Regions from separate parts of the Frateuria sp. GZRe12 genome, predicted to be linked through region 1. Evidence: predicted binding sites of a transcription regulator. Region 1 holds the regulator's gene; each other region holds the start of a gene.
What was found. The regulator HrcA, encoded in region 1, represses chaperone genes, less so after heat shock. The targets are predictions, from matches to a motif close to TTNGCACTCNNNNNNNNNGAGTGCNAA.
Positions count from the first base shown of each region.

Region 2: a site for HrcA is predicted at 7,057-7,083, ahead of groES (co-chaperone GroES). Genes of this name have one in related genera too.
Region 3: a site for HrcA is predicted at 7,505-7,531, ahead of rpoH (RNA polymerase sigma factor RpoH). Genes of this name have one in related genera too.

Region 1 is NZ_JBHZGI010000001.1:446,705-456,548, forward strand. It holds gene ACFWZ4_RS02025 (sodium:calcium antiporter) at 1-306, opposite strand, end outside; yybP-ykoY riboswitch at 365-551, opposite strand; gene dapB (4-hydroxy-tetrahydrodipicolinate reductase) at 655-1,449, opposite strand; gene dnaJ (molecular chaperone DnaJ) at 1,582-2,718, opposite strand; gene dnaK (molecular chaperone DnaK) at 2,845-4,761, opposite strand; gene grpE (nucleotide exchange factor GrpE) at 4,880-5,401, opposite strand; gene hrcA (heat-inducible transcriptional repressor HrcA) at 5,484-6,539, opposite strand; gene recN (DNA repair protein RecN) at 6,658-8,331, shown strand; gene ACFWZ4_RS02060 (response regulator transcription factor) at 8,414-9,052, opposite strand; gene ACFWZ4_RS02065 (MASE1 domain-containing sensor histidine kinase) at 9,221-9,844, shown strand, end outside.
Region 2 is NZ_JBHZGI010000004.1:47,002-56,845, forward strand. It holds gene ACFWZ4_RS10650 (LTA synthase family protein) at 1-1,320, shown strand, start outside; gene ACFWZ4_RS10655 (hypothetical protein) at 1,502-2,053, shown strand; gene ACFWZ4_RS10660 (hypothetical protein) at 2,263-2,601, shown strand; gene ACFWZ4_RS10665 (ABC transporter ATP-binding protein) at 2,639-4,483, opposite strand; gene groL (chaperonin GroEL) at 5,001-6,650, opposite strand; gene groES (co-chaperone GroES) at 6,710-7,003, opposite strand; gene cutA (divalent-cation tolerance protein CutA) at 7,274-7,615, shown strand; gene ACFWZ4_RS10685 (DMT family transporter) at 7,682-8,578, shown strand; gene ACFWZ4_RS10690 (protein-disulfide reductase DsbD family protein) at 8,652-9,844, shown strand, end outside.
Region 3 is NZ_JBHZGI010000002.1:220,549-230,392, reverse strand. It holds gene rho (transcription termination factor Rho) at 1-1,285, opposite strand, end outside; gene trxA (thioredoxin TrxA) at 1,446-1,772, opposite strand; gene ACFWZ4_RS06765 (DEAD/DEAH box helicase) at 2,193-3,902, shown strand; gene ftsE (cell division ATP-binding protein FtsE) at 4,057-4,734, shown strand; gene ftsX (permease-like cell division protein FtsX) at 4,731-5,702, shown strand; gene ACFWZ4_RS06750 (response regulator) at 5,808-6,644, shown strand; gene ung (uracil-DNA glycosylase) at 6,641-7,363, shown strand; gene rpoH (RNA polymerase sigma factor RpoH) at 7,560-8,411, shown strand; gene tal (transaldolase) at 8,553-9,506, opposite strand; gene ACFWZ4_RS06730 (NAD(P)/FAD-dependent oxidoreductase) at 9,522-9,844, opposite strand, start outside.

The sequences.
Region 1 (9,844 bases):
CAACCGGTGCCGATTGCTCCAGAGGGCGATGCCGACCACCGCATAGGCGATGGTGCCCAGCACCAGTGGTCCGCCCAGGGCCGCACCGACGCCAATGCCACGCTGCTCGGGCGTGTGCCCGAACACCACGGCGATAAAGGTCACGGCGCTTTCGGGCAGCGCGGTGCCGAAGGCAGCAAGCACGGTCCCGGTGGCGGTGGCATCCAACCGGAATTTACGGCCCAGCCATTCGATACCGTTGACGAAGTACTCGCAGGCGGCATAGATCGCGCCGGCGGAAAGCAGGAACCACAAGGCGGTGAGCATCAACGCGTATCCGGCCGGGCGAGCGGAAAACCAATGGCGCGACGATGCGGCCCGCCCGGCAAGGGTTCGAGCACATCGTGGCCAAAGGTCTCGCCGGGCACGCGCTTCGCCGATGTACGGCGGTGCGGCCATCCACGCCATGGAGCGTTGGCTCCAAGTCTGTTGACGCGGATTCCTCGGGGAACGAAGGCGGACGGCCTTCGCGGGTGAGGATGGCTACTCCCCAATGACAATAACGATCATGGTAACGGGCGGGGCACGGTAGGGACAAGCATCGCCAGTCCCGTGTGGGCACCCGGCCATTGGACACAGTCGTACAGGCGACGGCAGGCCGGGCCCTGCCCGCCACTACGCATCGAGTCGCGCGGCCAGCATCGCCTGGAGATCGTAGGCGCCCGGCGGTTGGGCATGCAGCCACCGCGCCGCCTCGATCGCACCGCGGGCGAAGATGCTGCGATCGGTGGCACGGTGGCCCAATTCGATCCGCTCGCCGGTGCCGATCAGCATCGCCGTATGTTCCCCCACGATGTCGCCACCGCGCACCACGGCGAAGCCGATGCTGCCGTTGCGCCGTGCCCCTTCGCGCGAGCCGGTGACACCATCCCGCGCGAGCGTGGTACCGCGCGCCGCGGCAGCCACCTCGCCAAGCGAAATCGCGGTACCCGAGGGCGCGTCCGTCTTGCGCTGGTGGTGTGCTTCGACGATCTCCAGGTCCCACTCCGGCAACGCGGAGGCGGCCTGGCGAAGCAGGCGCGTAAGCACCGCCACGCCGAGGCTGAAGTTGCTCGCGTGCATCAGCGGAATCTGCGAGGACGCGTCCACCACGCGAGCCTTCAGCGCGGCATCGATGCCGGTGGTGCCGCTGACCAGCGCCGCACCGTGGTGGATGCAGTAGTCGAGCGCGGAGGCGAGCCCATCGGGGCCACTGAAGTCGATCACCGCGTCGAGTGCTTCCTGCGGCCAGTCCGCGCGAAAACAGGGCGTGGCGCGGTCATGCCAGGCACGTTCGCCCACCTGTGGCATGCCCGGCGCGGTGAGTGCCGCGACGATCTCGAAGCGTGCGTCGTCGCGCAACAGATCGAGCAACACCCGACCCATACGGCCGTTGGCGCCGTTGATGGCGAGGCGTAACGGTTGGGTCATCGCTTGGGTCCGCGTTTCCTGGGAGCGCGTAGCGTAACCGGGAGGGCGAAGGCGCGCATGCGCACGGCTTTGCTCCCTATCTGCTCCGGGGAGAAGGACCAGGTGCGCGTAGGGGCCTTCAGAAGACCCGGTTTACGAAGTGACGCGGGAAAGGAATTCCTTGACCCCGTCGACCCAGCTCTTGGCGCGCGGGGTGTGCGCGTCAGGCTCGCCTTCGCTGAAGGTCGCCTCGAGCTTCTCCAGGAGCTCACGCTGCTCGCGGGTCAGGCGTACCGGGGTTTCCACCATGACGCGGCAGATCAGGTCGCCGACGCGGCCGGAACGGACGGATTTCACGCCGCGCCCGCGCAGGCGGAAGGTCTGGCCAGTCTGGGTTTCCGGCGGGATCGACACCGCCACCTCGCCTTCCAGCGTGGGCACCTTGAGTTCGGCACCCAGCGCGGCTTGCGCGAAACGGATCGGCACCTCGCAATGCAGGTCGTTGCCTTCGCGCTGGAAGATCGCGTGTTCGCGTACGCGCACATCCACGTAAAGGTCGCCCGCTTCGGCACCGGCCGGGCCGGGCTCGCCCTGCCCCGAAAGGCGGATGCGGTCGCCGTTATCCACGCCAGCGGGAATCTGCACCGACAACGTGCGCCTTTCTTCAAGCAGCCCTTCGCCGCGGCAGGCCTTGCAGGGCTTCTCGATGGTCTGGCCGCTGCCGCCGCAATGCGGGCATGCCTGCTGGATCGAGAAGATGCCGTTCTGCATGCGCACGCGGCCGTGGCCGTGGCAGGTCTTGCACTGGGTCGTCTTGCCGTCGGCCGAACCCGAGCCGTTGCAGTGGTGGCAGTTGACCTGGGTCGGGATCTCGATCGTTTTCCCGACGCCGAAGACCGCCTCCTCCAGGTCCAGCTCCATCACGTAGCGCAGGTCCGCACCACGACGCTGCCGGGCGCGACCGCCGCCACCCATACCGAAGATGTCGCCGAAGATGTCTCCGAAGATGTCGCCCATGTCGCCAAAACCACCCCCACGGCCACCCATGCCGCCTTCGAAAGCGGCATGGCCGTGCTGGTCGTACATGGCGCGTTTCTGGGTGTCGGACAGGACTTCGTAGGCCTCCTTGGCCTCCTTGAATTTCTCCTGCGCGGAGGGATCGTCCGGGCAGCGGTCCGGGTGGTATTTCATCGCCAGGCGGCGGAAGGATTTCTTCAGCTCGACTTCGGTGACGGTGCGCTCGACGCCGAGCACCTCGTAGTAATCGCGCTTTCCCGTTGCTGCATTCATGACTTGAACCAAACCCCTGCTCTGTCCTGCACCGATCCACGTGGCTGCCCGATCAACAAGCAGCCCGCGTCAGCCATGATAGCCGGCGCGGGCTGGGCCTGGATCGGCGACGCCGACTTCCTTGGGTTACTTCTTCTCGTCCTTGACCTCGGTGAACTCGGCATCGACCACGTCGTCGGGCTGCGCCGAACCGCCGCCCGGCGCCGCTTGAGGACCCGCTTCCCCGCCGCCGCCCTGGGCCGCGGCATAGAGCGCCTGTGCGGCCTGCTCGAGCTTCTGCATCTTGGCTTCGATCTGCGCCTTGTCGTCGCCGTCCTTGACCTTTTCCAGTTCCGACAGCGCCTCTTCGATCGAACCGATCTGCCCACCGACCTTGCCGCCATGCTCCTTCAGGGCGCTGCGGGTGGAATGCACCATCTGGTCGGCCTTGTTGCGGGTGGCCACCAGCTCGTGGAACTTCTTGTCCTCTTCCTTGTTTGCCTCGGCGTCGGCGACCATCCGCTGGATCTCCTCCTCGGACAGGCCCGAGCCGGCCTTGATCTCGATCTTCTGTTCCTTGCCGGTCTTCTTGTCCTTGGCCGACACGTGCAGGATGCCGTTGGCGTCGATGTCGAAGGTGACCTCGATCTGCGGCATGCCTCGCGGCGCCGCATCGATGCCCGACAGATCGAAGCGGCCCAGCGACTTGTTGGCGCTGGCACGCTCGCGCTCACCCTGCAGCACGTGCACGGTCACCGCGGTCTGGTTGTCGTCGGCGGTGGAGAAGGTCTGCGCGGCCTTGGTCGGCACGGTGGTGTTCTTCTCGATCAGCTTGGTCATCACGCCGCCCATCGTCTCGATGCCGAGCGACAGCGGGGTGACGTCCAGCAGCAGCACGTCCTTGACCGAACCGCCCAGCACGCCGCCCTGGATCGCCGCGCCCACGGCCACGGCCTCGTCCGGGTTGACGTCCTTGCGCGGCTCCTTGCCGAAGAAATCCTTGACCGACTCCTGCACCTTGGGCATGCGAGTCTGGCCGCCGACGAGGATCACCTCGTTGACGTCGGATACGCGCAGGCCGGCGTCATTGAGCGCGATCCGGCACGGCTCGATGGTGCGCTTGACCAGGTCTTCCACCAGCGCCTCGAGCTTGGCGCGGGTCAGCTTGATGTTGAGGTGTTTCGGACCGGAGGCGTCAGCCGTCACGTACGGCAGGTTCACCTCGGTCTGGTGCGCGGAGGACAGCTCGATCTTGGCGCGCTCGGCCGCGTCCTTCAGGCGCTGCAGCGCCAGCGGATCCTTGCGCAGGTCGATGCCCTGGTCCTTCTGGAATTCGTCGACGAGGTAATCGATCACGCGCTTGTCGAAGTCCTCGCCGCCGAGGAAAGTGTCGCCGTTGGTGGCCAGCACCTCGAACTGCTTCTCGCCGTCGACTTCCGCGATCTCGATGATCGACACGTCGAAGGTGCCGCCGCCCAGGTCGTACACCGCGATCTTGCGGTCACCGCCCTTCTTGTCCAGGCCATAGGCCAGCGCGGCCGCGGTCGGCTCGTTGATGATGCGCTTGACCTCCAGCCCCGCGATGCGGCCGGCGTCCTTGGTCGCCTGGCGCTGGCTGTCGTTGAAGTAGGCCGGCACCGTGATGACGGCTTCGGTGACCGGCTCGCCGAGATAGTCCTCGGCGGTCTTCTTCATCTTCATGAGGACCTTGGCCGAGATCTCCTGCGGCGCCATCTTCTTGCCGTCGGAGGTCTCCACCCAGGCGTCGCCATTCTCATGCGCGACGATGCCGTAGGGCACGATGTGCAGGTCCTTCTGGACCTCGGCGTCGGTGAACTTGCGGCCGATCAGGCGCTTGACCGCATAAAAGGTGTTCTTCGGGTTGGTCACGCTCTGGCGCTTGGCCGGCGCGCCCACCAGGACTTCGTTGTCCTTGCTGAAGGCGACGATGGATGGCGTGGTGCGATCGCCCTCGGCGTTCTCGATCACCTTCGCGGTGCTGCCGTCCATCACGGCGACGCAGGAATTGGTGGTACCCAGGTCGATGCCGATGATCTTGCCCATAGTGTTCAGCTCCAATGCTTTCTAGGCGGCCCCCGCGGCCGCGATGGTTTTCCAGATGGTGGCCCGCTTCCGGCGATTCAATGCCGCGGGCCCGCCTGTGTGTTCAGCGAACGATGCGTCAATCCCTCGCGACGGCCACCAGCGCAGGACGCAGCAGCCGGTCATTGAGCACGTACCCCTTCTGCAGCACGTTGACTACGGTGCCGGGCGCCTTGCCGGACGCTTCGACCATGCTCACGGCATGGTGGCGCTCCGGGTCGAGCGGCTGGTCGACCGGATCGACCTGCACCAGTCCGTGGGTCTCGGCGACCTTAAGCAGCGCCTTCAGGGTCAGCGCCAGGCCTTCGCGCACGGCGGCGGCGTCACCGCCCTCGATGGCCAGGCCGCGTTCTAGGCTGTCGTAGACCGGGAGCAGTTCGTTGAGCAGCTTTTCGTTGGCAAAGCGGCGTGCCTGTTCGAGGTCGCGATGCAGGCGGCGGCGCTGGTTCTCCAGTTCCGCGTGTTCGCGCAGCACGGACTCGCGCAACTCGGCGTTGCTCGCTTCCAGCTCGGCGATCCGCGCCTGCAGGGCATCGGACCCCTGCGTTCCGGGCGAACCGGATTCCTGCACCTGATCCGGCGTCTGCTCGTTGTTCTGCATGCATTACTCCCAAACAAAAGTCCTGACCGGCACATCCGTGCCGGCCACCGATAACTGCGGGAAACCCGCCCTCCGGGGGCGGTTATAGGGACGTCGCGGCGCGATTCAAGGCGTCGCTGAGCAATCCGGCAGTCGCCTGCACCACCGGGATCACCCGGTCGTAGGCCATGCGGGTAGGTCCGATCACGCCGACCGCGCCCAGGACCCGCCCCTGCACGCCGTAACTGGCGGTCACCACGCTGCACCCGTCCAGCGCGGCAAAACCCGATTCCTCGCCGATGAACAGGCGCACGCCCGGGGCCCGGGCGCACACCTCCATCAGCTGCAGCAATTCGTTTTTCTTCTGGAAAGCCTCGAACAGCTCGCGCAGACGGTCCAGGTCGGCGAGTTCGGCGTACCCCATCAGGTTGGTCTGGCCGCTCACCAGGACATCCTCCCCGCCACCTTGCGGCGCGAAGGAGGCGGCCGCGAGTTCCGTCGCGCTGGCGACAAGGCGGTTGAGCTCGCTGCCGGCCTCGCGCAGCTCGCGCAAGAGGTGGGCGCGGATATCGTCCACGCGCAGACCGGCAAAATGGGTGTTGAGGTAGTTGGCGGCCTGTTCCAGTTCACGGCTGTCCAGCGGCCTGGCCAGCTGCACGATGCGGTTCTGCACCTGGTTGTCGGAAAACACCAGGATCACCAGCACGCGCGCGTCCGGCAGCGGCACGAAATCGATGTGGCGCAGGGGGAAGTCACCTTGGCGCGGCACCGTCACCACGCCGGCGAAGTGGGTCATCGCCGAAAGCAGCGTGGACACATTGCCGAGCAGGTCGCGGGTGGTCGTGGGCCCGGGTGGCAACTCACGCTTGAGCCGGGCCATGTCCTCGCGCGGCAGCGGCTGCAACTCGATCAGGCTGTCGACGAACAGGCGCAGGCCGCGTGGCGTGGGTATGCGTCCGGCGGACGTATGCGGCGAGGCGACGAGGCCGGCGTCTTCCAGGTCCGCCATGATGTTGCGGATCGTCGCCGGGCTTACATCCAGCCCCGACGATCGGGACAGCGTGCGCGACCCGACGGGCTCGCCATCGGCCAGGTACTGCGCAATCAGCGTGCGCAGCAGGCGGCGGGCGCGGGCATCGAGGTCGTGGGGTCGGGTCATTCGCTGTAACAAACGGTGAGACGGGACAGAAATAAGGTGTCGCCGCCGAGTTTGCAAGAACGCCGGTCGCGACGGTAGCCGCGCTTGCGCGCCCCTTCTGCCCGTACAATTCCACGCCATGCTCACTTCCCTGTACGTCCGCCATTTCGCCGTCGTCGAAGAAGCCGAAGTCGCCTTCGGTCCGGGTCTCACCGTGGTCAGCGGCGAAACGGGCGCCGGCAAGTCGCTCCTGGTCGACGCGCTGATGTTGCTGGCCGGCGCGCGCGCCGACAGCGGCATGGTGCGCGAGGGCTGCGACCGCGCCGAACTCATCGCCGAATTCGACCTGACGGCGCTGCCGGAGGCGCGCGCCTGGCTGGAACGGGAAGAGCTGGACGATGAAGGCGCCTGCCAGCTGCGCCGCGTGATCCGCGCCGAGGGCAGTTCGCGCGCGTGGATCAACGGCCGCCCGGCCAACGCCAGCCAGCTCGGCGAGCTGGCCACGCTGCTGGTGGAGATCCATGGCCAGCATGAGCACCAGGCGCTGCTCTCGCGCGGCCACCAGCTCGATCTGCTCGATGCCTACGCCTGCAACGAGGAACTGGTGGGACAGTTGCGCGCGCTGGCCGCACAGTGGCGCGAGTTGGGCGCGCGCATCCGCAAGCTCAGTGGTGGCGATGACCGCGAGCAGCGGCTCGAACTGCTGCGCCACGAGGTCGGCGAACTCGAACGGTGGGCCCTGCCGGCTCAGGAATTGTCCGAACTCGAGGCCAGCCACAAGCGCCTGGCCAATGCCGGCCGGCTGGCCGAAGGCGCCTCCGGCGTGGTGGAACTGCTCGACGGCGACAGCGAATTCGCGTTACGCCGTGCGCTCGGCCGCGCGCACGGCGAGTTGGGCAAGCTGGCCGCCCTGGACCCGCGCCTCACACCCCTGCTGGAACTGCTGGACAACGCAGAGATACAGCTGGGCGAAGCCTCCGACGGCCTATCGCGCTACGCACAGGACGTCGACCTCGATCCTGAGCGCTATGCCGACGTCGACACCCACCTCACCCGCCTGCACGAATTGGCGCGCCGACACCGCCTGCCCGTCGCCGAATTGCACGATCGCTTGGGCTCGTTGCAGGCCGAACTGGTCGAACTGGAAGGCGCCGGCGATGCGCTGGAGCGACTCGCCAGCGATCGCGCGCGGCTGGAAAGCGGCTATGCGAAAGCGGCCGATGAGCTGAGCAGGGCCCGCCGCACCGCCGCCGCTCGCCTGGGCGAGGAAGTCAGCGCCCTTATGAGCGAACTGGGCATGGCCGGCGGCCGGCTGGTCGTCGACCTCGAGCCGGTCGACGACGGCGAGCCGGATGCGCAGGGCCGCGAGCGCTGCGAACTGCTTGTCAGCGCCAATCCTGGCCAGCCGCCGCGTGCGCTGCGCAAGGTCGCCTCGGGCGGTGAACTGGCGCGCATCAGCCTGGCCATCGAGGTCGCCACGCTGGGCAAGGACACGATCGGCTGCATGGTGTTCGACGAGGTCGACACCGGCATCGGCGGCGCCGTGGCCGAGGTGGTAGGGCAGAAGTTGCGTGCACTCGGCGGCGAGCGTCAGGTGCTGTGCGTCACTCACCTGCCGCAGGTCGCTGCGCAGGGCCACGCGCACCTGCGCGTCAGCAAGCACAGCGACGGGGACACCACGCGCACGCAGATCGAGAAGCTGGACGCAGCCGGTCGCCGCGACGAACTGGCGCGCATGCTGGGCGGCGTCGAGATCTCCCGCGAAACACGCGCCCACGCCAAGCAGATGCTGGAGCGCGCGCAAAGCGCCTGACAGGAGCCCCGTAGGGTGGGCTTCGGCTCACCATCGGGGCGCGTCAGGGTGGACACAAGCCCACCCTGCGTCATCCGGTCCGTCAGTTCTTGCGCTCGGACAACAGCCCGCGCTCGCTCGCCATCCGATACAGGTCCAGTTCCGAACCCGCGCCCAGCTTGCCCATCAGGCTGGCGCGATGGATATAGATGGTCTTCTGGCCCACCCCGAGCACTGCCGCGACCTGCTTGGGCGCCTTGCCTGCCGCCAGCAGCAGGAACACCTCGCGCTCGCGCGCGGTAAGCCGGTTGACCGGATCGAGCGCCTCGCTGGGCCGCTCGGCACGACGCTGGCGCAGGTCGGAACTCAGGAACGTCTCGCCCTGCATCACCTGGCGCAGACCTGCCACCAGTTCCTCCGGCGCCGCGCCCTTGGTGACGTAGCCGCTGGCGCCACGACGTAGCGCCTCGGATACGTAGGGTTCGCCGTCGTGCATGCTCAGCACGACGATATGCGTATCCGGCGCCAGGCTGTGCAGGTGCTCGATCAGTGGCAAGCCACTGCCATCGGGAAGCGACAGGTCCAGCGCGACGAGATCGGGGCGACGCTGGTTGATCGCGTCCACTGCATCGTCGGCGCAACGGCATTCGGCAATCACTTCCAGATCCGGCTCCAGTTCGATGAGCCGCTTGAAACCTTCGCGGACGATGGCGTGGTCGTCGACCAGAACGATGCTGTACATGATGCCCCGCTGACTTGCTTGTTTCGGGCGGTACGCCGTACGCGGCTCAACCGCTTCGGACGCCCCCGCGTCCGGCCCTGCCTCACCGAGTCTATAAGAGACCGGCCGCCCCTGCCCAACCATCCGCCGAGCGCTGGGCAGGCAACAGTCGCATGTACCATCGCCAGCATGCGATCGAAGCCTTTTTCCCTGCCCGAATCCGGTCCGCTGCTCGGCGTGGTCTACGCGCTGCTGTGGCTGGCGCTGCTGCCTACGCAACAGCCTTACTGGATGTTGCCCTTCGGCCTGCGCTTCGCCGCGCTGCTGATCGTGCCGGTGCGGCAGTGGTTCTGGCTGCTGGGGCTCGAGCTGGCCGTGACCGCCATCCTGGACCTGCGTTCGGGCCTGCCCATGGGGTGGGAGACCTTCGTGATCGGCGACCTGCCCGAGCCGCTGATCATGGCGGTAAGCCTGTGGCTGTTGCGCCGGGTGAATCTGCACGCCAGCCTGCGCGACCCGGAGGAAGCCACCCGCCTGCTGCTTTCGGCCGTGCTGGTGGTCGGTGCGGTGGCGGCCGCCGATGCGGTGTTGCTGGCGCTGCTGCATGAAAGCGCGGCCCCCGCGGCGATGGTGCGCGCGCTCGGCCGCGAGTTGCTGGGGAATTACCTGGGCGTACTGCTGGTGGCGCCGCTGTCGATCATGCTGCTGCGTGCGCGACCGAACCGAAAGATGGTGGCCAGCCTGGTGATGGACGGGCTGCTGGTGATGCTGCCGGCGATGGCGCTGTTGCTGATGCTATCGGAGCACGCCGCG
Region 2 (9,844 bases), on a different contig from region 1:
GTGCTGTGGCTGGAACCCTGGTCGCCCACGGTGACGGCCAACCATTCGGGCCTGGTCAGCTCGCTGCTGCTGTTCCACCAGCAGTACGGGCACGGCGGGCACAAGGCCGATCCGGATGCCGCCAAGGCGCTGATCGCGCAGACCCAAAAGGCGCTGCAAGCGCGCCTCGGTGCCGCATCGCCCAGCGGCGAGCGACCCGACATCGTGGTGGTGCAGAGCGAGTCGTTCTTCGATCCGAGCATCATGCGCGGCTATCAGGACAGTCACTTCACGCCCAACCTCGACCGGCTGGAAAAGCGTGGCGTCAGCGGTCCGCTGCACGTGCCGACCTTCGGCGGCGGCACGATCCGCACCGAGTTCGAGGTGCTCTCCGGTCTGTCGCTGCGCTACTTCGACGAGTTGCAGTTCCCCTACCTGACGCTCGAGCAGAAGGTGGTGCCCAGCGTGGTGCGCACGCTGCGCGCGCATGGCTACAGCACCACCGCGATCCACGGCAACGACCCGGCGTTCTGGAACCGCGCCGCGGCCTTCCGCAAGATCGGCTTCGACAACTTCGTCTCGCAGTCCGCGTTCCCGAAGGATTCGCCCAACGACGGCAAGTACATGGCCGACAGCGCGATGACCGACGAGATCATGCGCCAGCTCAAGGACTCAGGCCCGCCGCAGTTCCTGTTCGCGATCAGCATCGAGGCGCATGGTCCCTACGACGTGCCGCCGACGGACGTCGCCGCGCGTGATGCCATCCCGGTCCCGCCCGGCATCAGCGGTCGCGACAAGCAGGAGCTGCAGACCTACCTCTATCACGCCGAACACGCCGACGCGGAGTTGGGCCGGCTGGCAAAGCTGCTGGCCAGGCGCGACCGCCCGACGCTGCTGCTGTTCTACGGCGACCACCTGCCGGCGCTGACCAACAGCTACAACGTCACCGGCTTCGTCGATGGCGGCGACATGCTGAGCGAACCCGGCGTCTGGCTGCTGCTCGACCCGCGCAATCCGGAACCGGCCAGGCGCGAGAGCCTGGCCGCCTGGATGCTGCCGGGCAAGCTGCTGGACGCGGCCGGCATCCACGGCGATCCGTACTTCGCGCTGAGCCAGGTGCTGGCCCCGCAGCTGGCCGAACTCACCCGCGCGCCGGGTGCGCCGCAGCCGGAGATGACCGCCGAGCAGAAAGTGGTCGACCGCGACATGGCCAGCGTCGCGATGCTGCGCCTGAAGGGCAAGCTGGATGCGCTGATGCCGCAGCAACTGGCCGCGGCGAGCCATCCGCTGCCACACCCGCAAGCGCCATCACCCACAGGCGCCTACGGCGCGCGCCCTTGAGCGCCGTGGGATGTCCAGACGTCCACCGCGCGTTCACTACGCATCGACAGCGGAGCATTCAGCCATCTGTCCGGTCGCTTAAGCGGGCGCAGGCGTATTCAGATTGAGGTCGGGAAAGCCTGCCTAGGGTCGTGGCTACCACGGAGAACATTCCGCGGTTTTCCCACACTGGAGGCATCTCATGCATAAGACTCTGCTTGCTGCTTTGATCGGTGCCAGCGTGTTCGCCGTCCTGCCTGCCCTGGCGCAGGTCGATCTCGGTGCCGCCGGCAGGGCCGGCGCGGGCGTGAGCGCCGGCGCCAGCGGAGCCGTGCGTGGCGCGCCCGGCCAGCTTGGCGCCCAGCCGGGCCAGACCCTGCAGCGTGCCGACCGTGACGCGCGCCATGCCACGCGTCGCGCGACGGAGCGCACCGACCGCACGCTCGACCGCCACGGCAGGGCCGAGGTCGACACGTCCGCCAACGGCTCGACGGGCGTTCGCGCAGGCGATCAACGCGCAGACGCCAACGCCGGCATCCGCGCAGGAGCCACCGTCGATGCCGGCGCGACGGCCAACCGGGCTGAAGGTACGGCGCGAGGCGTAGGCGACCAGGTCAGTGACAGTGCCCATGCGGCCATCGACAGCACCAGCCGGACGGCGGGTTCCGTCGGCGACGCCGCAAGCACCGCGACCGGAGCTTCGGTAGGTGCCGACGCCAAGGTGCGCGCCAAGGCGGATGCCCACGGTCATTGATGGCCCTCGCAGGGTCGGCTCCAACCGGCGCCCGTCCATGGGGACCGCGGGATTGGAGCCGCCCTGCCGTTCCAACGACCTCGACCGTCCCGTTCAGCCATCTGTCTGGCCGCTTAAGCGTCATCAGGCCAGTTCGGAACGCGCTGGGCAAACCGCTCTAGTGTCGCCCTGACCGCGAGATCCGCGGCAAGACTTCGATGGAGGATCCCATGCAAAAGACCCTGCTTGCCGCTTTCATCGGCGCCAGCGTGTTCGCCGTCCCTGCCTTTGCGCAGGTCATCCCGGGCGGGGCTGCCCAGACGACAGCTCATGGTTCGACCCAGGCCGGCGCCACCGCACCGGGCATGAACCCGAATGCGGGTGCCGGCTTGGGTGCCACCGCGCCAACGACCGGCGCCTCGGGCACGCAACCGCTCGGCCTGGGAGGCCTGCTCAAGCAAACGCAGGCGGCCGATGCGACGGTCGACACGCCCACCGAAGGGGCCGGCCCGACCGGTGACCTCAACGCAAAGGCCCGCGAGAAACTGCGCGCCGCGCGCGGACATTGACCCCGGGCGGGCAATCCCGCTTGCCGGGATTGCCCGCTCAGGCGAGCGCATCCTCCACCGCGACGAAGCCGCCGGTCTGGCGCTCCCACAAACGCGCGTACAGACCACCCTGCGCGATCAACTGGGCGTGCGTGCCGCTCTCCACGATGCGGCCCTTGTCCAGCACGACCAGGCGGTCCATTCGCGCGATCGTCGACAGACGGTGCGCGATGGCAATCACTGTCTTGCCCTGCATGAGCAGATCCAGGCTCTCCTGGATCGCCGCCTCGGCCTCGGAGTCCAACGCGCTCGTGGCCTCGTCCAGGATCAGGATCGGCGCATCCTTAAGCAGCACGCGCGCGATCGCGATGCGCTGGCGCTGGCCGCCGGACAGCTTCACGCCGCGCTCGCCCACGTAGGCATCGTAGCCGCGGCGTCCTTCACCATCGGACAGCGTCGGGATGAACTCGTCCGCGCGCGCCTTGCGCACCGCCTCGGCGATCCGGGCTTCGCTGGCGTCGGGCCGGCCGTAGAGCAGGTTGTCACGGATCGAGCGATGCAGCAGCGAGGTGTCCTGGGTGACCACGCCGACCTGCGAGCGCAGGCTTTCCTGGGTGACGCGGGCGATGTCCTGGCCGTCGACGAGGATGCGTCCACCCTCCAGGTCGTACAGCCGCAGCAGCACGTTCACCAGCGTCGACTTGCCCGCGCCGGAAGGCCCGACCAGGCCGATCTTCTCACCGGCGCGCACGGCGAGGTCGAGACCCGAGATGACGCCGCCAGCCTTGCCGTAGTGGAAGTGGATATCCTCGAAGCGCACCTCGCCGCGCGTGACGTCCAGCGGCATCGCGCCCGGCGCATCCTGCACCGCGCGCGGCTGCGCGATGGTCGCCATGCCGTCCTGCACCGTGCCGATGTTCTCGAAGATGCCGTTGACCACCCACATGATCCAGCCGGACATGTTGTTGATGCGAATCACCAGTCCGGTGGAGAGTGCGATCGCGCCGACGGTCACCTTCCCATGGCTCCATAACCACAGCGCCAGGCCCGAGGTGCCCACGATCAGGAAGCCGTTGAGCGTGGTGATGGTGGCGTCCATCGCGGTGGTCTGGCGCGTCATGGCGCGCGTCTTGTCGACCTGCTCGCGCAGTGCGTCGGCGACATAGGCCTCCTCGCGCCGCGTGTGCGCGAACAGCTTGAGCGTGAGCACGTTGCTGTAGCCGTCGACGATGCGCCCCATCAGCTTCGAGCGCGCTTCCGAGGCCTTCCACGAACGCTGCCGCGTGCGCGGGATGAAGAACGCCAGCGTGGCGATGTAGAGCAGCAGCCACAGCACCAGCGGCGCCGCCAGCCAGACATCGGCCTGGGCGAACATCACGATGGCGCTGCCGGTGTAGATCGCCACGTACCAGATCGCATCGACGATCTGCACCGCCGATTCGCGCAACGAACTGCCGGTCTGCATGATGCGGTTGGCGATGCGCCCGGCGAAGTCGTTCTGGAAGAACGCCAGGCTCTGGCGGATCACGTAGCGGTGGTTCTGCCAGCGGATGCGGGCGGTCACGTTGGGCACGATCGCCTGGTTGACCAGCAGGTCGTGCATGGCGTTGAACAGCGGGCGCGCGATGAGCGCCACGAACGCCATCCAGGCCAGTTCCCGCCTGTGCTGGCGGAAGAACGCCACGCCTTCGGCCGCCTTGGCCATGTCCACCAGCCTGCCGATGAAGGCGAACAGCGAGACTTCGATGATCGAGACGAAGAAACCCACCACCAGCACCGCGGCGAACATCGGCCACACCTGGCGCAGGTAGAAGAGGTAGAAGCGCCCGGGCGTCGCGGGCGGCATGACGTCGACCGGCTCCTTGAACGGGTCGATCAGGGATTCGAACCAGCGGAAGAGCATGGGGAGACTGCCGCCTTTGGGGGAAAGACCATTGTGGACCAGCCACCGGCACGGTTGCAGTGAACGCCCATTCTCGCGGCCATCCCCGCCAGCCCCGCCCCTCAACCCGACCCTCTCCCGGACAGGAGAGGGAGCCAGGCGCGTGCCACCCGCACAACTCGCGCGTACCCTCTCTTGCCCCGGCTCCCGAGCGCCCGTCGGTAAAGCGGCGGCAGCTCCACTATGAGCAAGAGACCGACCCGGCAGGGCGTGATGGCGCCTGGCTCTTATCTCACCCCGGGCTGCGCAAGGGCGTTTCTTTTGGTTACTTTTCCTTGGGCCCGCAAAGAAAAGTGACCCGCCGACAGGCGATCGGAAGCCCGCGGCAGGCGAGCCCAGTCGCGGAGGGCCCACCACTGGCCCACCCAAAAAGTTGACGCCCCCGGCCGCGCACAGGTGCGCTCCCATGGCCCCGCGGCAAAAAAAGAAAACCCCGCACGAGGCGGGGTTCTCTCAAGTACTGCAGTGCAAGCCGGACTTAGAAGTCCATGCCGCCCATGCCGCCCATGCCGCCGCCCATGCCACCGGCAGCGCCGTGGCCTTCGTCCTTCTTCGGCAGCTCGGCCACGATCGCCTCGGTGGTGATCGCCAGGCCGGCAACCGACGAAGCGTGCTGCAGCGCGGTGCGGGTCACCTTGGTCGGATCCAGGATGCCCATGCCGACCATGTCGCCGAACTCGCCGGTGGCCGCGTTGTAGCCGAAGTTGCCCGAGCCGTCCTTGACCTTGTTGAGGATCACGGAGGGCTCTTCGCCGGCGTTGGCGACGATCGCGCGCAGCGGCGCTTCCAGCGCGCGGCGGGTGATCGCGATGCCGAGGTTCTGGTCCTCGTTGTCACCCTTGAGGCCTTCGACGGCCTTGAGCGCACGGATCAGGGCGACGCCGCCGCCCGGCACCACGCCTTCCTCGACGGCCGCACGGGTGGCGTGCAGGGCGTCTTCGACGCGGGCCTTCTTCTCCTTCATCTCGACCTCGGTGGCGGCACCGACCTTGATGACGGCCACGCCGCCGGCCAGCTTGGCCACGCGCTCCTGCAGCTTCTCGCGGTCGTAGTCGGAGGAAGTCTCCTCGATCTGCGCCTTGATCTGGCCGATGCGCGACTGGATGCGCTCGGCTTCGCCGGCGCCGTCGATGATCGTGGTGTTTTCCTTGGTGATCACCACGCGCTTGGCGCGGCCCAGGTCGTTGATCGTGGCCTTCTCCAGCTGCAGGCCCACTTCCTCGGAAATCACCTGGCCGTTGGTCAGGATCGCGATGTCTTCCAGGATCGCCTTGCGACGGTCACCGAAGCCCGGCGCCTTGACGGCGGCGACCTTGACGATGCCGCGGATGGTGTTGACCACCAGCGTGGCCAGCGCCTCGCCCTCGACTTCCTCGGCGACGATCAGCAGCGGCTTGCCGGCCTTGGCGACGGCCTCCAGCACGGGCAGCAGCTCGCGGACGTTCGACACCTTCTTGTCGTGGATCAGGATGTACGGATCGTCCAACTCGACCTGCTGGCTGGCCTGGTTGTTGATGAAGTACGGCGACAGATAGCCGCGGTCGAACTGCATGCCCTCGACCACGTCCAGCTCGTTCTCCAGGCCCGAGCCTTCCTCGACGGTGATCACGCCTTCCTTGCCGACCTTCTTCATCGCGGTGGCGATGATGTCGCCGATGTTGGAATCGGAGTTGGCCGAGATGGTGCCAACCTGCGCGATCGCCTTGTCGTCGGCGGTCGGGTTGGAGAGCTTCTTCAGTTCGCCCACGGCCGCGACCACGGCCTTGTCGATGCCGCGCTTGAGGTCCATCGGGTTCATGCCGGCGGCGACGGCCTTGAGGCCTTCCTGGATGAACGCCTGGGCCAGCACGGTGGCGGTGGTGGTGCCGTCACCGGCGACGTCGGAGGTCTTGGAGGCGGCTTCCTTGACGATCTGCGCGCCGAGGTTCTCGTACTTGTCGGCCAGTTCGATCTCCTTGGCGACGGACACGCCGTCCTTGGTGATCGTCGGGGCGCCGAAGCTCTTCTCGAGCACGACGTTGCGGCCCTTGGGGCCCAGCGTGACCTTGACCGCGTTGGCCAGGGTGTTCACGCCCTTCAAGATGCGCGAGCGGGCGTCTTCGCCGAAGCGGACTTCTTTGGCTGCCATGTGTCTTTATCCTTCGAATTCGATGGGTGGATTGCGGAGAGTCGGGCGGGAGAGGCTGATCAGCCTTCGATCACCGCGACGATGTCGTCTTCCTTCAGGAAGACCAGCTCTTCGCCGTCGATCTTGATTTCCTGGCCGGCGTACTTGCCGAACAGCACGGTGTCGCCTTCCTTCAGGCTCATCGGACGAACGTTGCCGTCCTCGAGGATGCGGCCGGTGCCGGCGGCAATGACCTTGCCGCGGGTCGGCTTCTCGGTGGCGCTGTCGGGGATGACGATGCCGCCGGCGGAGACGCGCTCCTCTTCCAGGCGCTTGACGATGACGCGATCGTGCAGCGGACGCAGTTTGCTCATGGATGGGACTCCACAGTTCGGGTTGAAAGAAGGTGAGGATCACCGGGGTGCTGTTAGCACTCGGTGATGGTGAGTGCCAATTCTAGCGACGCAATCCGCCCCTGCAAGAGGGTGAAGCGCGAATGGCACTGCACGTGGGGTGGTGCGGACGGGGTTTCAAGGGTTGCCCGCTCATCGGTCGGGAGCGCTACAGGCTTTCGGCAAAAGGGAGGGATGCGGTGCCGTGCCTCGATCCATTTCCGCGCAGGAGAGGGGCTACCATCTCGCGCCATGCCCGGCACCTCCGTCCTGCTCTGCTACTGCACCTGTCCCGACGCCGACAGCGCCCGGCGCATCGCCGAGGCGCTGGTGGCCGAGCGTCTGGCCGCCTGCGTGAACCGCCTGCCCGGCATCGCCTCGACCTACCGCTGGCAGGGCGAGGTCACCACCGACAGCGAGCAGCTTCTGCTGATCAAGACGACGGACGCGCGCTTCGACGCCCTGCGCACGCGCCTGCTGGCGCTGCATCCATACGACCTGCCCGAACTCATCGCCGTGCCCATCGCGCACGCCCATGCTCCGTACCTGGACTGGATCCGCGACGCCACTGACGAAGCGGCGCAAGACTGCTGACAGCCCTTGTCAGTGGTATCCCGGCAAACTTGGCTCCCCCCCGTTCCCCGCTCCCTGCTCCCCGAGATGAAAAAGACCGATCTCGCCGTCCTGCTGTCGCTGGGCGCCCTGTGGGGCGGCTCGTTCCTGTTCATGCGCATGGGAGCGGGCGCCTTCGGCGCGCTGCCGCTGGCGGGCCTGCGCGCCATCGGCGCAGCGCTGTGCTTCCTGCCGCTGCTGGCCTCGCGTCGGCGGCTGGCCGAATGGCGCGCCCATTGGTGGCCGATCGCCGTGGTTGGCCTGACCAACTCGGCGCTGCCCTTCCTGCTGTTCACCTTCGCCACGCGCAGCCTGCCGGCCGGATTGGCTTCGATCATCGACGGCATGACGCCGATGTTCGCCGCATTGATCGGCTGGCTGTGGCTGGGCCAGCGGCTGGATGCCTGGCGCGGGGCCGGGCTCGTGGCCGGTTTTGCCGGCATCCTCTGGCTGGCCCAGGGCAGCCTGGCGTTGGCGCCGGGCGCGGGGCTCGCGCTGCTTGCCTGCGTCGCGGCCACCGTGCTGTACGGCTACGCGGTGCACTACACGCACCTGCGCCTGGCCGGCGTCACACCGCTGGTGGTGACGGTCGGCAGCCACATGGTCGCCGCGCTCGCGCTGCTGCCGACGACGGTGCTGGCCTGGCCGGACAAGGCGCCGCCGATGCAGGCGTGGCTGGCGGCCGCGGGACTGGCCGTGCTGTGCACCGCGCTGGCCTACGTGCTGTTCTTCTGGGTGCTGGCCCGGGTCGGCGCCGTGCGGATCATGGTGATCCCCTACCTGATTCCCGCCTTCGGCGTGTTGTGGGGCGCGCTGCTGCTGGACGAACCGGTGACTGCCCGCATGCTCGGCGGCTGTGCGGTGATCCTGCTGGGCACCGCGCTCACCACCGGACTGGTGCGTCCGCGCCGCCCGCTTTCGCCGCTGGCGGTCGAGGAGACATAAGGCCGCAACGCCGGCAGGCCCGGGGCGCGATGGGTCCATAATGGATCTCCTTCCCCGTGCCGCTGGAGACGCGATGCGCCCGATGACCGGCCGCCTGGCCGCCCGCTTGCCGCTGTTGCTGGTGCTGTTCTGCCTGGCCGCGCTGGCGCGTCCGTCGTTCGCACAGGAAGAGGACGGCCTGCTGCCCGTCACCCAGGCCTACCGGCTCTCCACCGACGCCTCCACCCCGGGGGTGCTCAAGCTGCACTGGGACATCGCGCCGGACTATTACCTCTACCGCGGCCGCATGAAGTTCAAGCCCGCCGATGGGATGACCCTGGGCGCACCGACGTTCCCGGACGGCGAAAGGCACCACGACGAATACCTGGGCGACGTGGAGATCTATCACCACGCGATCGATGCCAGCGTGCCGTACACGCTCGCGCCAGGCAGCACGCGGCTGCGGCTGGGTGTGCAGTTCCAGGGTTGCCACGAGGTCGATCCGAAGATCTGCTACCCCCCGCATACCGAGCAACTGGACCTGCCGCTGCCGATGGCCACCGCCGCCAGCGGCGGCGGATCGCTCGGCGCCGCGCTGCAAAGCCTGGGCGCAACCCATGGCTCCGCGGGCAGCGATGCCCCGTTGCCGGCCGAGCAGGCCTTCAGGCTTGAGGCACTGGCACAGGATCCGCACCACCTGCTGCTGCGCTGGACCATGCCACCCGGCTACTACCTCTACCGCGACCAGACCCGGCTGCAGCTGCGTGACGGCCAGGGCCTGACGCTCACCCCGCAGTGGCCGGCCGGCACCCGTAAGGATGATCCGCACTTCGGCAGCGTCACCGTCTACTTCAACGAGCTGGAGCTGCCGGTCACCGTCGCAGGTGACGTCGGCGGCCGCACGCGGCTGGCGCTGGAAGCCAGCTTCCAGGGCTGCCAGGACGGCGGGCTGTGCTATCCGATGATGACGCGCGCGCTGGACGTCGACCTCGGCGGCGCGCGACCCGCGACCGGCATGCCCACGGTCATCGCACCCGAGGCTCCGCCGGCTACCGCCGGGCAAGGCCCACTGCAAACCAGCCTGTGGCTTGCGCTGCTGCTTGCACTTGGCGGCGGCCTGGTGCTCAACCTGATGCCTTGCGTGCTGCCGGTGCTGTCGATCAAGGCGGTCGGCCTGCTGGAGAGCGGCGAGAGCCCGGCCCGCGCGCGGGCCCACGCGATCGCCTACACCGCCGGCGTGCTGCTGAGCTTCGTGGCACTGGGCCTGGGCATCCTCGCCCTGCGCTC
Region 3 (9,844 bases), on a different contig from region 1:
GCTCGACCAGGCGCTTGGCGCGCTCGATCACCATCTCGGCGACCTGCACGTGGCGCGCGGCCGGCTCGTCGAAGGTCGAGCTGATCACCTCGGCACGCACGGTGCGGGCGATCTCGGTGACTTCCTCCGGGCGCTCGTCGACCAGCAGGATGATCAGGTGCGATTCGGGATGGTTGTATTGGATCGCCTGGGCGATGTTCTGCAGCATCATCGTCTTGCCCGACTTCGGCTGGGAGACGATCAGGCCGCGCTGGCCCTTGCCGATCGGTGCGATGAGGTCGAGGATGCGGCCGGTGATGTCTTCGCTGGAGCCGTTGCCGCGCTCGAGGTGGAACGCCTTGCGCGGGAACAGCGGCGTCAGGTTCTCGAACAGCATCTTGTTCTTCGACGCCTCCGGCGGATCGCCGTTGATGTCGTCGACCTTGAGCATCGCGAAGTAGCGCTCGCCTTCCTTCGGATGGCGCACGCGCCCGGTGATGTAATCGCCGGTGCGCAGGTTGAAGCGGCGGATCTGGCTCGGACTGACGTAGATGTCGTCCGGACCGGCAAGGTAGCTCTCGTCCGCCGAACGCAGGAACCCGAAGCCATCCTGCAGGATTTCCAGCACGCCTTCTGCCCAGATGCCGCCGCCGGAGCGGGCGTGGGCCTTGAGGATGTTGAAGATGACGTCCTGCTTGCGCGCGCGGGCGACGCCTTCCTGGATGCCCAGCGATTCGGCGAATTCCAGCAGCTGGATCGCGTTCTTGCGCTTGAGCTCGGTGAGATTGATCAGCCGGTCGTTACTGCCGATGTCGGCGTTCTCGTCGTCCTCGGGCAAGCCGCGCGGATTGTTGCGGTTGGGCTGGCCCTGGTTGCCGCCCTGGCCACCGCCCTGCCCGCCACCCTGACCACCCTGCGGGCGCTGGCCGCGCTCATGGCGACGACGGCGACCGCGGCCGTCGCGCTCGTTACGGTCGTTGCGGCGCTCGTTGCTGCCGTTGCCGCCGGCCTGGCCGTTGCCGTTCTGGCCGCCTTCGCGCGCTTCCTGCGGCGCGCGCTGGGCGTTGTCGCCAGCATCCATCGGCAGGCTGGCCTGGGCGGGTGCGGGCGCCGGAGCGGGTGCCGGGGCAGGCGCAGGCGCCGGAGCGGGCGCCGGAGCCGCGGCCTGGGCCGGCGCCGGGCTGGGTGCCGGAGCGGCGGCCTTCTCGGCGGCGGACTTGCGCGGCGCACGGGTGCGCGGCGCGTCCGCGCTCTTGGGTTCGGCGCGCTTGGCGTCGGAGGGGTCTTGGGTTTCGATATCGGACACGGGCAAACCTCGTGGGGGCGCCGTTGGAAGAAACAGGAGGGAGGACGGGCGTCGCGCGGAGCGCGCGGGAGGGGCGAAGCGGACCGCCCCTTTCGGCCGTGAAAGCCAATCTAGCATCCGCCGCGCGGCGCCGTAAAGCGCGCGCGGCGGGAAAGGCGGATCAGAGCGCCTTGTCGATCATCTGCGACAGCTGGCCCTTGCTGACGGCGCCGATCTGGGTCGCTTCGACCTTGCCGTGCTTGAACACCATCAGGGTCGGGATGCCGCGCACGCCGTAGGTGCGGGGGGTCTTCTGGTTCTCATCGATGTTGAGCTTGACGACGCGCAGCTTGCCTTCGTACTGCCGCGCCAGCTCGTCGAGCATCGGCGCGATGGCCTTGCATGGACCACACCATTCGGCCCAGAAATCGAGCAGCACCGGGGTGTCGGACTCCAGAACGTCCTTCTGGAAGGCATCGTCGTTGACGTGGGTAATCAGGTCGCTCACCAGGATCTCCATGGTTGCGTGGAAAAAGGGGTTTCAGGACCGCGCGGCCGGCATCGGCTACACTGGGGCGCCCATGTTGCGCGGGTTCCAACGGGAAGACTGCGGGATTGCCATTGCGGCAGGCCTCCATTCCAGCGTAACTCGGGTCGCGATTCAAGCGATTCAAGGGCGGCGACGGAGGGTTCCGTTGTCATAGGCGAGAGGGCCGCGAAGCCAGCCCGTTCGCCTATGCCAGCGGAGCCGTCGGTCATAAGCCCTCCACTGGCGGAGATCAGCGACGTTGCACGCACGCACCGGCCCCAAAGAGGCGACCGGCAGGATGCACGCGAGGTCGCCCCGCCCCGCAACTTCAACCGTTCCGCGCCGCACGGCGGCGGAGCCGGGCCAGCCTCGCGCCGCCCGCATCCCACTCAGTGACCCATGTCCGAAACCGTACTGACCGACACCTTTTTCGCCAATTTCGACCTTCACCCGCTGTTGCAGCAGGGCCTCGCCGAGGCCGGTTTCACCCGCTGCACGCCGATCCAGGCGCTGACCCTGCCGCTTGCGCTGACCGGCCGCGACGTCGCCGGCCAGGCGCAGACCGGCACCGGCAAGACCTGCGCCTTCCTGGTCGCGCTGATGAATCGCCTGCTGACCCGTCCGGCCGTGGCCGAGCGCAAGGATTCCGATCCGCGCGCGCTGATCATCGCCCCGACCCGCGAACTGGCGATCCAGATTGACAAGGACGCGCGCAGCATCGGCCGCCACACGGGCCTCAAGACCGCGCTGATCTACGGCGGCGTCGACTACGACAAGCAGCGCCAGCAGCTCAAGGACGGCTGCGACATCATCATCGCCACGCCCGGCCGCCTGCTCGACTACTACAAGCAGCAGGTGTTCGGCTTCAACGGCGTCGAGGTGATGGTGATCGACGAGGCCGATCGCATGTTCGACCTCGGCTTCATCAAGGACGTGCGCTTCATCTTCCGCCGCCTGCCGGCCCGCGAGCAGCGCCAGGTGCTGCTGTACTCGGCTACGCTCAGCCACCGCGTGCTCGAACTGGCCTACGAGCACATGCACGAGGCCGAGAAGCTGGTGGTGGAGACCGACAACGTCACCGCCGACAAGGTGCGCCAGGTGGTCTACTTCCCGGCCAAGGAAGAGAAAATGCCGCTGCTGCTCAACCTGCTGGAGCGCGAGAAGCCCAGCCGCAGCATCGTTTTCGTCAACACCAAGGCCGCCGCCGAGCGCATCACCGATCGGGTCAAGCGCCAGGGCTACCGCGTCGGCGCGCTGTCCGGCGACGTGCCGCAGCTGAAGCGCCAGAAGCTGCTGCAGCGCTTCCAGGAAGGCCAGCTCGACATGCTGGTGTGCACCGACGTCGCCGCGCGCGGCCTGCACATTCCGGCGGTCAGCCATGTCTTCAACTACGACCTGCCGCAGGACGCCGAGGACTATGTGCACCGCATCGGCCGCACCGCGCGCCTGGGTGCGGAGGGTGATGCGGTCAGCTTCGCCTGCGACCTGTACGCGATGAGCCTGCCGGATATCGAGACCTACATCGGGCAGAAGATACCGGTGGCGACGGTCGAGGCGGACATGCTGGTGATGCCCAAGCCGCGCGAGATCGACCCGCAATTCGCCGCCGAGGCGGCCGCCGACAGCGCGCAATTCGGCGACAAGGTCGAGCCGCGCGGCGACGAGCGCAAGTCGTCCGGTGGTCGCTCGCGCCAGGGCGGTCGCGGTGGCGAGCGTGGTTCGCGCGACGGCCGTCCGCCGCGTGCCCCGCGTCCGCCGCGCGCCGAAGGCGAGGTCGCCGTCGCGACCGAGCCGCAACCGGGCGTGGTGGCTGCCGGTCCCGCGGCACCGGACGCCGCGCCGGCCGTGGATGGGGACGGCGCGCGCAAGCGTCGGCGTCGCCGCGGTGGGCGAGGCCGCCGCCGCGAGGGCGGCGAGAATGCTGCGGCCCAGACACAGGCTGCGCCGGAGAACCGCGCGTCGCATGGCGAGCGCAAGCCGCCGCGCGAGCGTGGCGCAGGTCCGTCACGGCCGTCGCGACAGGTGACGGTGCAGTCGGGCGTGGGTGATGCGCCCTCCAAGAAGCCGAGCTTCTTCCGCCGTCTGACGCGCCTCTTCACCGGGCGCTGAGCGCACCGAACCCGCCGGGTGCGGCAGGAGCCCATTGCAGGTGATGCCGCTGGAGGCATCGCCACGCAGGTGGGCTCCTGCATCGGGAGCCCGCCTTTCCGACCCGTGCATCCCGTATCCTTTGCCCCTGGTGCGGGACAAGGAACCACACGCGGTGATCCGCTTCGACCAGGTGAGCAAGCGCTACGAGGGCGGCCATGAGGCGCTTTCGCAACTGTCCTTCGAGGTGGCGGCGGGCGAGATGGCCTTCGTCACCGGTCATTCGGGCGCCGGCAAGAGCACGCTGCTCAAGCTGATCGCGTTGATCGAGCGGCCCTCTCACGGGCAGATCGTGGTCGACGGCCAGGCCCTGGCCAAGGTCGGCCGCGGCGGCATCCCGAAGTTGCGGCGCCGGCTGGGCATGGTGTTCCAGGACCACCGCCTGCTGATGGACCGCACGGTATTCGCCAACGTGGAGCTGCCGCTGCTGATCGGCGGCATCGCGCCCGCCGAACGCAGCCGTCGCGTGCGCGCCGCACTGGAAAAGGTCGGCCTGCTTTCCTACGAGCGGCAGCTGCCCGACTCGCTCTCCACCGGCGAACAGCAGCGCGTCGGCATCGCGCGCGCCATCGTGGCGCGCCCGGCGGTGCTGATCGCCGACGAACCGACTGGCAACCTCGACCCCCAGTTGGCGGTGGAGATCATGGGCCTGTTCGCCGAATTCCAGGACATCGGCACCACTGTGCTGATCGCGAGCCACGATCTTCCCTTGATCAAGCGCATGCACAAGCGCGTGGTGGTGCTCGACCACGGCCGGCTGGTGGCCGACATCCCGGGCGAGGAGGTGCTGTGAACGCGCCTGCCGCTACCGAAAAGGCCGCGCCGCGCAGCGAGCGCAGCCAGTCCCGCCGTTTCGCCGGCTGGCGCGAGCACCACGGCTGGAGCGCGGTGGCGAGCCTGCGCCGGCTCGGTGGCCGCCCGCTTGGCACGCTGATGACCGTGGCCGTGCTGGGCCTGGCACTGGCACTCCCGCTCGCGTTCTACCTGTTGCTGGCCAACGTGCAGTCGATGGGCGGCGCGCTGGGCCAGAACCCGGCGATCAGCGTATTCCTGAAGACAGACCAGGCCGGTGCGCAGGCCAATCTGCTGGCCGGCGAACTGCGCGGCCGCGCCGACGTGACGGCAGTGACCGTCAAGTCCCCGCAGCAGGGCCTGGACGAACTTGCCACGCTGCAGGGTTTTTCCGGCGCCGTGCACGCGCTCGACGAGGCCAATCCGCTGCCGTGGGTTCTGGTGGTGCAACCCAGAGCCGGGCTCGACGCGGCCGCGGTGGGGTCGCTGGTCGAAGCGCTGCGCGATGAGCGCGCGGTCGACCTGGTGCAGGATAGCGGCCAGTGGCGGCAGCGACTCGATGCGCTGCTGGGCGTTGGCCATCGCGTGGTGCTGGTGCTGGCCGCCTTGCTCGCGCTGGCCGCGCTGCTGGTGGTCGGCAACACCGTCCGCACCGACATCGCCAGCCGGCGCGAGGAGATCGGCGTACAGATGCTGCTGGGCGCCAGCCGCGCCTTCGTGCGCCGGCCGTATCTGTATGCGGGCATCTGGTACGGCCTGTTCGGCGGCGTGCTGGCCTCGCTGCTGGCGCTGGCGATCGAACTGTCGCTCGCCGGCCCGGCGGCGGAACTGGACCGCGCCTATGGCGGCAGCCTCAACCTTGGCGCGCTGCCGTGGTGGCTGCTGCTGGCCGTGCCGCTGGCCTCGGCCGTGCTGGGCTGGATCGGCGCGCGGCTGGTCAGCGCGCGGCAGTTGCGCAAGGCCGCCTAGGCTCCCTTAGTGACCGCCTTCGCAACCCGTGCAAGGCGTGATGGTGCAAGATAGTCCCGGGTGCGCGCGGGGCGTACACGGGGTTCGGATGTGGATGGGTGGGGCATGAATGCAGACGTTGGCAGCCGCAGCGCCGGCACCGCTCCGCGGGTGCTGGTGGTGGATGGCTCCAAGGTGGTGCGCCAGCTGATCACGCGCGTGCTCAAGACCGAATTGCCGGAAGCCGAACTGGTCGATTGCGGTAGCGGCGCCGAGGCGCGCGAACTGATCGAGCGGGGTTCGTTCGACTTCATCACCATCGCGTTGCGCCTGCCCGACATGGACGGGCTGGAACTGGCGCGCCACGTGCGCGAATCGGCCCAGGCCTATGTGCCGATCGTGGTGGTTTCCGGCGATGTCGACGCACGCCTGCACAAGCGCGAACTGGGCGACGTCACCGACTATTTCGACAAGTCGCTGGGCTTCCAGGCGTTGGCCGACTTCATCCGCGGCTACGTGCGGCCGGAAGCGACCGCCGAGGGCACCGTGCTGTACGTGGAGGACAGCCGCGTAGTGGCGCTGGCCACCCGCCGCATGCTCGAGAAGATCGGCCTGACCGTGCGCCACGTGGTCAGCGTGGAGGACGCCCTGGCCATGCTGGAGACCGATCGCGCGCAAGGCCGGATCGGCGCCGACGTGGTGCTCACCGACGTCAGCCTGAAGGGCGAGCTCACCGGCGGCGACCTGCTCGAACGCATCCGCAGCCAGTTCGGCTATGGCAAGGGTGCGCTGCCGGTGCTGGTCATGACCGGCGACGAAAACCCCGCCAACCAGGCCGCGCTGCTCAAGGCTGGGGCCAACGACCTGGTCGAGAAGCCGGTCGAGGAAAAGCTGCTGGTCACGAAGCTGTTGTTCCAGTTGCGGGTGGCCCGGCACCTGCGCCAGCGAACCGAAGGCGCGTGAGCGATACCGCCGAAGCCGAACGCGTCCGCCTGGAGCCTTCCTGGAAGGCGCGCCTGGGCGATTACCTGGAACGCCCGGACATGCGCGCGCTGGCGGATTTCCTTCGCACTGAGAAGCGAGCCGGCAAGGTGCTCTATCCACCGGGGCCGGAGATCTTCAATGCCTTCGCCCACACGCCCTTCGACAAGGTGCGCGTGGTGATCCTGGGCCAGGATCCCTATCACGGCCCCGGCCAGGCGCATGGGCTGTGCTTCTCGGTGCGGCCCGGCGTGCCGGTGCCGCCTTCGCTCAACAACATCTTCGCCGAGATAGAGCGCGACCTCGGCATCCCGCGCCCGGACCACGGCTGCCTAACCCCTTGGGCCGACCAGGGCGTGCTGCTGCTCAACAGCGTGATGACGGTCGAGCAGGGCCGCGCCGGCGCGCACCAGAACAAGGGCTGGGAAGGTTTCACCGACGCCGCCATTGCGGCGCTCGACCGCGAGCGCGAGGGGTTGGTGTTCCTGCTCTGGGGCGCCTATGCCCAGCGCAAGGGACGCCTGGTCGACCCGAATCGCCACCTGGTGCTGAGTTCGGTGCATCCCTCGCCGCTGTCGGCCCATCGTGGCTTCATCGGGAATGGCCACTTCTCCGCCACCAACCGCTATCTGGAAAGCCGCGGACAGCCGCCCATCGACTGGTCGCTGCCACCACGCGACGCGCTTTCCCTACGCGCCTGAGCGCGCCAGCGGGTCAGTTCACGACCGATAGATCGCCCAGGGTAAACAATGGCTGCACGACCGCACAGCAAGGGCTGGCCGCGCCGCCCATATTGCTGTACGATTCGGTACATTAAATCTCGCAGCGAACTTTTCGCCCCTTTAGCACTCTCTATACTAGAGTGCTAAGCTGCGATTTACTTGCCGGAGGTTCCACATGTCCCAAGCCTTGGTGACCGCCAACCTGCCGATCCCCAGCGTTGTTGGCAGTCTGGACGCCTATATTTCCGCCGTGCACCGTATCCCGGTGCTCAGCCACGACGAGGAGCAGGCGCTGGCGCGCCGCTTCAACGAAGAAGACGACCTGGGTTCGGCCAAGAAGCTGGTGATGTCGCACCTGCGTTTCGTGGTCCACGTAGCCCGTGGCTACTCCGGTTACGGCCTGCAGCTGGGCGACCTGATCCAGGAAGGCAACATCGGCCTGATGAAGGCGGTCAAGCGCTTCGACCCGGACCAGGGCGTGCGCCTGGTCAGCTTCGCGGTGCACTGGATCCGTGCCGAGATGCACGAGTTCATCCTGCGCAACTGGCGCATCGTCAAGGTTGCCACCACCAAGGCCCAGCGCAAGCTCTTCTTCAACCTGCGCAAGAGCAAGAAGCGCCTGGGCTGGATGAACGCCGAGGAAGTGCGCGTGGTGGCCAAGGATCTCGGCGTGCCGGAAGCGACCGTGCGCGAGATGGAATCGCGCCTGTCCGGTCGCGACATCGGCTTCGAGGCACCTGCCGACGCGGACGACGATGCCAAGCCGGCACCGGCGGCCTTCCTGGTCGACGATGGCGCCGACCCGTACGACAACGTGTCCGACGCCGATCAGGCCGACAACCAGCTGGAGACGCTTTCCAGCGCGCTGTCCAAGCTGGATGAGCGCTCGCGCGACATCATCCAGCGTCGCTGGCTCAACGAGAACAAGGCCACGCTTCAGGACCTGGCCGATGAGTACGGCGTATCGGCCGAGCGCATCCGCCAGGTCGAGGCGAACGCGATGAAGAAGATGCGCGCGCTGTTCTGATTTGCGCCATCACCGCAGATGACAAAAGCGGCCCTCGCGGCCGCTTTTGCCTTTTGCGCTTCTGCTTCTTCTCTCTCATCCGGAGAGGGGATTCGGGGTGAGCCGGACCGCTCCGCCCCTCCCCGGAAGAAGCAAGGAGCGTCAGAGCCGCTCGGCCAGCAGCTTCTCCAACTGGCGCTGGTCCGCAGCGAACTTGCGGATGCCTTCGGCCAGCTTGTCGCTGGCCATCGCATCCTCGTTCATGCCCCAGCGGAAGCGCGCCTCGTCGATGGCCGGGGGACGTTCCGTACGGGTGCCATCGTCGGCCATGCGGCGCGGCAGTGGCTCGTCCGACGCATCCAGTTGCTCCATCAGGTCGGGACTGATCGTCAGGCGGTCGCAGCCGGCCAGGGCCTGGATCTGGCCGACGTTGCGGAAGCTCGCGCCCATCACCACGGTCTCGTAGCCGTGGGTCTTGTAGTAGTGGTAAATGCGTCGCACCGACTGCACGCCCGGGTCCTCGTCAGGCGCGTACTGCTTGACCCCGGTATTGGCCACGTACCAGTCCATGATGCGGCCCACGAACGGCGAGATCAGGAACACGCCCACCTCGGCGCTGGCCACCGCCTGTTCGAACGCGAACAGCAGGGTCATGTTGCACTGGATGCCGCGACGCTCCAGTTCGCGCGCCGCGCGTACGCCTTCCCAGGTCGAGGCCAGCTTGATCAGGACGCGGTCGCGCTTGATGCCGGCGTCCTCGTACAGCCCGATCAGCCGCTCGGCCTTGGCGATGCTGGCGTCGGTGTCGAACGACAGTCGCGCATCCACCTCGGTGGACACGCGCCCGGGGACCAGCTCCAGGATCTTTCGCCCGACCGCCACCGCCAGGTGGTCGCCGGCATCCACCAGCTGCTGCTCGCGCGAATGGCTCTTGGCGCGCGCCCAGGCCAGCGACTCCTCCAGCAGGGGGGCGAAACTGCTCTGCGTGACCACCTTGAGCAGCAGCGACGGGTTGGTGGTCGCGTCGACCGGCCGCCAGCGGGCGATCGCATCGATATCGCCGGTGTCTGCGACGACGGTGGTGTATTGGCGCAGTTGTTCGAGTTGGGAAGGCACGATGGGGTCCGTGTGTCAGGGGATGTCGGAGGGGCGCTCGTCCGCGGTGGGCACGTCATCCGCGTCGGCACCGGTGACGATGCGGGCGTGGCGCTCGTAGGTCCAGTAGGCCCAGGCCCAGTCCAGCAGCACCACCATCCGGTTGCGGAAGCCGATCAGGAAGTAGATGTGGGCGACGAGCCAGACCCACCACGCCGGCGGGCCGGAGAGCCGCAGCCGTCCGAATTGTGCCACCGCGGCCATGCGCCCGATGGTGGCGAGCGCACCCTGGTCCCGGTAGTGGAACGGAGCGGGCGTCGACTCGGCGTCGACGCGCGCGCGGATGCACCGCGCAACGT